2 linked regions of the Caldivirga maquilingensis IC-167 genome follow. The protein of the gene in region 2 binds, or shares a complex with, the protein of the main gene of each other region. Links are inferred from orthologs where the notes say so. Each region holds a gene or a part of one and is shown on either strand. Other genes may lie near its edges.

Region 1 (3,045 bases), 1.3 Mb from region 2 along the record:
CATAAATTTTGGGACGCCAGAGTAACGGTAATATTAATACTGGAATGTACGGTTAATGCGATTACCTGCATTACTTAAGTGATGGTTTTCTTAACTTCATTAGAATTTGGACTGCTAGAGTCGAGGTAGTATTAATATTATCGCTACTCTGGCGCTCCAAAATTTATGATGCTTGGTGATTTTCCATGTATTCTTTGCTTGAGTGTGGGTTAAGTTTAATAGTTAATGTGGTGGGTCTGGGTGAGGGGTTGTCCCAGTGATAGTGGTCTGGAGCACTGATGTGGTGATGAGTGGTTATTGGTTTTTGTCTTTATTGAGGAGTCTGTATGCTATTATTGTGCGTTGGATGGCTGTGGCTAGGGTTATTAGTGCGAATAGTCCCATGCCGTAGATTAGTATGGTGTTGCTTCTAATTAGTGCGTAGATTAATGTTAATGCGAATAAGTATATTAGTCGTTCCGGTCTCTCGAAGAAGCCTACTCCAAGCATTCTTAAGCCGAGGGATTCAGCCCTAGCCCTCATGTAGCTTGTTAGTAATGAACCTACAACGGCTATGTAAGCCTCCAGCATTATGGTGGTGTTGAGTCCACTTAATACTGCAACAGCCATTATTATTGCTGAGTCCTCAAACCTATCTAGGGCTGAGTCTAGGAATGCGCCTGAATTAGTAACCATTTTATTGAATCTTGCTGATAACCCATCCACTGCATCGAAGAATCCTGAGGCTAGTATAACAATGGGTAGTAGTATTGGGTATTGTTTAATTAGGGCTATGGGTATTGATAATAATGATACCAGTAGGCCAATTACCGTTAATAGGTTTGGGTTCCTAGGTAGCATGGGTGCAATCCTCTCTAGGATATGCTCCAGCGTGCTCTTAATCCTACCAATCATTACGCATTATGCTGGGGGATAAGTTAAAAGCTTAACCAAGGATGGGTAATGTGGGTAAGGCGTTAAGCAGGTTCATTAGTAAGATAACTAAGGAGAACCTGTGGATCTACGTGATTAATACTCTAGCTAATGGGCCTAAGACTGGTTACGAGATAGTTAAGGAGATTAAGGGTAGGTACATGATAAACGTAACCACGGTATCTGTTTACGTAGTCTTATACAAGATGGAGAGGGATGGTTTACTCGAGAGTTTTGATAAGGATGGTAAGAAGTACTATAGGGTTACTGAGGAGGGGTTGAGGGAGTATGGTGACGCCATTAAGGCCCTCGTTGATTTACTGTCTAGATTCAACTGCACCTTAAAGTGCAGTGGTGATGCTACTGGGGGAAGACCTTAACATTAATTTTAAGTTCCTTAAAGAGCTCTGAGGCTAACTTATCCATCAGTGACCTACCCTTAGGTGTGATGACTCTTCCAGCGCTAGTCCTCTCAATTAGGCCAGCGGCCTCAAGCTGATGCAGAATATTCCTAATCACAGCCCCACCCGCCTTAGCAGTCCTCTCACTCCTAGCCTTCGGCCCTATCTTAGCCCTGTAACTGAATGATGACCTAAGACTCCCCAAGCCAACTGGACCATTTAAGTAAACCCTCCTCAACACTGCAGCCGCCCTAAAATACCACCAGTCATCATTCTGAGGCGGCCTATCCTTATTCCTACCAGTCTTAACGTAAATCGCCCACTGGGGAGGCTTAACCTGAGGTACATTATCCTTAAGGTACTTGGCAATCCTCTCCACCAGCTTATCCTGCGGTACATCCTTAATGCTAACCATTCTATACACCGCTTAATGCAAACCTTTTAAAGATTTCCAACCTTAAAACACTCACTAATAATAGGGGTATTTAAGGAAATAAGCCTAAGCATCCGGTGGCCATTACCTCCTCCTACCGTACCTACCCATTACGTAGGCCTCAGCAATAACGTGACCATTCATAGCCCTCTTAACCTCACTGAGGCCTGCACCTGGCTTAAGGTTAAGCATTGAGTCTAAGGCGTAGAGCCTAAAGTAATACCTGTGGGGTGGGTGGGTTTTAGGTGGGCATGGTCCACCGTAACCAATTCTACCGAAGTCATTAACACCCTGCATACCTATACCCTGAACCTCAGGTCTCTTGGGGATATTCTCAGGGAGTTCACTTAGGCTTGGTGGAATATTGTAAAGTATCCAGTGGGTGAAGGTTCCCATGGGTGCATCAGGGTCCTCCATTATTAACACGAAGCCCTTCACGTTGGGTGGGGGGTCGAACCACCTTAAGGCTGGTGAAACATCATCCCCATCACACGTGTATTTAACCGGGATAGTGTCCTCGTTCCTAAAGGCTGGGCTCTCAATCCTCATAAGCGTAGTGTAGGTGGTTGCTTTTATTATTTAACCCATTAAGTGGTTAATCACTGGGCAGTTATGTTAACCTTAACTGGTGGACTCATTGTTAGCTTTAACTCAACCTCCTTAATCTTATCCCAACCATACTTCCTAGCCACCTCCTCAAGCACTGCTAATGCGTTTTCAGCGATCTTAGATGGATCCATATCCTCGGTACCAACCTTAACCATTATCTGGGGCTGATCCCTAAGCCTAACCCTAACACTCCTCCTATACCTATCTATAAGGGCCTTAACATCAGCATTGGGTGGGATTACGTCAGGCATCTTACCCCTAGGCCCCAGTATAGGCCCCATGGTCCTACCTATCTGAACCATTAAGTCCGGTGTAGCCAGGAAGAAGTCATACTGCTGAGCCAGCTTCCTAACACTCTTCTTATCACTGTACTTACCTAAATCATCCCTAGTTATCACTAAGTCGGCTCCAGCATCCCTAGCCGCTGTTATTGTGGCTCCACTGGCTATTACACATACCTTAGTCTGCTTACTCAATGGGTTAGGTAACGGGACTGTTACACTTATCCTGTTTTCAGGCTTCTTAACGTCAACATCCCTAAGCTTAATAATTAAGTCCACTGATTGATTAAACCTACGCCTCTTAGCCCTACTCTTAACATTCCTATAAGCCTCCTCAATAGGCCTAACGTAACTACTCATTACCAACCTAAAACAGGGTGGATTTATAAGATTTTATACTCAATTAAGC
Region 2 (2,947 bases):
GTGTTAAAACCCCGGTGGTGTATGATGTTGATGTTGTTAGGACTAAGATAAGGATGCAGTACTTGAATTCACCAACATTGAACACTATTATTAAGAGTAATGGTTACTCTAAGTTGGTTAAGGAATTAATGAGCAGAATGGGGGCGCTAGTGGGTGTACTGCATAATGGGGGTATACTCCACGGTGACCCGACCCCAGCTAACGTGATAGTTAATGATAGTGATGAGTACTTAATTGACTTCGGGCTTGGTGAGAAATTGAAACCAACCTGGGACAGTAAATACCTCAGGAAGACTGCTGTGGACTTAAACGTGCTACTTAGATCCCTTGAGAGTAATTACGGTGAGTACAGTGAACAACTCTTCAACGACTTCATTAACGGCTACAGTAGCGTCATAGGAGGTGATAAGGCGGCTTCCGTGGTTAAGTGGGTTAGGAGAATTAGGAGCCTGGCAAGGTACTATACGGGAAGGTTACTATGAGGTTTCTGAACCTTGTTTCTCCCCTATCTTGGATACAGTCCACTTAATGGCATCAATTATCCTCCTTAACCTACGCTGCTCCCTGTAGTTCCGAATAATTATCCTGGTTATTAGACCCTCACTGTTCTTCTCAATCTCGTAATCAAACCCCATTGATTCATCTAACTCACCATTATTAATCAACTCCTCATCCTCACCCTTAAGGCTATTGAGAACCTTCTCAATGAAGAACCTCCTTAATGGCGGCTGCTCGGTTATTGGTTTACTGAACTCAATCACAATCTTGTCATCATCATAGGTTAACTTAGCCACCTCCTCCCCACTGGCTGCTGTTAAGTGTAATTCCTCCTTGGGTGAAACCTTATCAGCGGTGGTTATTGATCGAGTTCTTATTAATGCATCTATTACCTTAAGTGTTGACTCAAGCATGCTTAACTCATCCCTAAGCTCATTGACTCTCTCCCTAATCCTCCTCCTAAGTTCAAGTAATTCCTTGACGTTTAACTCCTCATTACCCACGGTTAACAATCCAGGTAAACAATATAAATGTTACTCCAATTCCTTAAACCGTCATTACTCATTCAGGTAGCATTAGATTTAAAAAGGGTAACTAGGCTATTTGGGCAATGTCTGAAGTTCCCGCTGCCAATATTGAGGAGTGGAAGCCTAGGACTGAGATTGGTAGGCTTGTTAAGGAGGGTAAGATAAAGTCGATTGACGACATATTTATAGCCAATGCAAGAATTCAGGAACCTGAAATCGTTGATGCATTACTAACTAACCTTAAGTACGAGGTATTAAGCATAAATATTGTGCAAAGACAGACAGATGCTGGGGAAGTTAGTCAATTTCAAGTGGCGGTAGCCTTAGGTAATGAGGATGGGTACGTGGGTATAGGGGTTGGTAAGGCTAGGCAAATAGGCCCAGCCATGGAGAAGGCCATAAGGGAGGCTAAGGTAAACATTATCCCAGTGAGGAGGGGTTGCGGCTCATGGTACTGTTCATGTGATGAACCACATAGTGTACCATTCGTGGTTAGGGGCAGGTCCGGCAGTGTGTTTGTTGAGCTCATACCGGCACCTAAGGGTGTTGGTTTAGTTGCAGGTGATACAATTAAGCCCATACTTAGGTTAGCTGGGATTAAGGATGTTTGGTCAAGAGCCCTTGGTGAAACAAGGACAACCCTTAACTTCGCAATGGCTACTTGGAATGCATTAAAGAACACGTACATATTTAAGATATAGTATCATTAACTCAACGCTCATAAGCCGTACATTATCCTCTTAACGTAGTCAAGTATCTTAGCTTGATCACCCGTGGACCTAATGTTCTCAAACTCATCCCTAGATAAGTATAGTGCCAGAGCCTTCTTATACAGGTTAGCGAATAATTCCTTAGATAACCTTAACCCATCCACTGGATTAAGCCTATAAGTGAATTGATCCAGGGTAAACCAGCCTGAGTAACCAGTGTCCAGTAGTGCGTATAGGAAGTCTACGAAGTGCCATGCGTCCCCAGTTCCAACAACCCTGTCCTCATCATTACTATGCCACTTAGCTGTATTAATATGCACCGTGGCCACTGAGACTCCCTGCTCCTTAGCTAAGTAGACTGTGTAGGCTGGTTCAACGGCGTACATTAATTCATGACCATAGTCTATGGTTATTCCAAACAGTTTTACACCTAAATCATTATTTAGCCTGTTAGCGAGCATTATTGAAACATGGGATGTGGGTATGATTAAATTACCCTCCCTAGGCTCCTTGGGCTTAGCCTCAAGTCCAAAAGACCTAATGCCCAACCTATGCGCCTCCTTACCTAGGGTAAGTAACCCCTCGTAAAGTTCCTTAATCTTCTTACCGTAATTAGACTCAAGACTGTAATCCCAGCCATCTGGACCAAGCCAAAGTGATACTGAATCCAGGCCAAGCATACGGGCTATTTCAAGGCTCTGGGTAAGGGTGCTTAAGGCCAGTTCCCTCACCTTAGGGTCAGGGTTAGTTAATGAACCTAGTTTAAACACGTGGAAACCTGAAATATCCATACCTAACCCAGCTATCTTAAGGCCTAATTCACTTGCAGTTGCCTTAACTTCATTTATCAAGTCCTCCTTAACCTTAAGATTATCGTCAAGGAATTGAGCATCTATTGGCACGACACCCTCAATCCCAGACTCCCTCACCCTCCTTAACTGATCCACTAACCCTCTTGGTAGATTCGGGAAGTAACCACTTCTATTGAATCTATCTGAGAAATCCCCAGCAGTCCATGTACCTGCAGCGAACTTAACATTATACTCACTGAAAAATTGATCAACAGTCTTACCCTCTATGAAACCTGAGTAGGTTGACTTTAACCTACTTATACTCATGCTCATTAACTGAATTAAGCATTAGTTTACTTTTAAGTTATAGCCATCATTAATCATTAAACAGGTTAGGGTAGGTTAAGTCTAGTCACGAATA

What was found. Proteins that work in one complex are often made in the same cells at the same time.
Region 1: CMAQ_RS03590 (region 2) and CMAQ_RS09905 share a complex: the UniProt entries of both Methanocaldococcus jannaschii proteins name them as parts of the 30S ribosomal subunit. The link is inferred for Caldivirga maquilingensis IC-167 from one-to-one orthologs.

The regions. Positions count from the first base shown.
Region 1 is NC_009954.1:2,000,903-2,003,947, forward strand. The notes cover bases 1-2,996. They hold CMAQ_RS09905 (30S ribosomal protein S19e), read right to left. Parts: upstream 1,729-2,996; coding sequence 1,273-1,728; downstream 1-1,272. Other genes in these bases: pgsA (archaetidylinositol phosphate synthase), read right to left, coding at 295-894; CMAQ_RS09900 (PadR family transcriptional regulator), read left to right, coding at 945-1,292; CMAQ_RS09910 (YbhB/YbcL family Raf kinase inhibitor-like protein), read right to left, coding at 1,831-2,295; CMAQ_RS09915 (50S ribosomal protein L1), read right to left, coding at 2,346-2,996. Outside these bases: CMAQ_RS09920 (trimeric intracellular cation channel family protein), read right to left, coding at 3,040-3,045. UniProt on the Methanocaldococcus jannaschii protein: May be involved in maturation of the 30S ribosomal subunit.
Region 2 is NC_009954.1:740,325-743,271, forward strand. The notes cover bases 20-2,917. They hold CMAQ_RS03590 (30S ribosomal protein S5), read left to right. Parts: upstream 20-1,108; coding sequence 1,109-1,726; downstream 1,727-2,917. Other genes in these bases: CMAQ_RS03580 (KEOPS complex kinase/ATPase Bud32), read left to right, coding at 20-482; CMAQ_RS03585 (hypothetical protein), read right to left, coding at 477-1,001; CMAQ_RS03595 (sugar phosphate isomerase/epimerase family protein), read right to left, coding at 1,744-2,859. Outside these bases: more of CMAQ_RS03580, read left to right, coding at 1-19; CMAQ_RS03600 (rhamnulokinase), read right to left, coding at 2,919-2,947. UniProt on the Methanocaldococcus jannaschii protein: With S4 and S12 plays an important role in translational accuracy.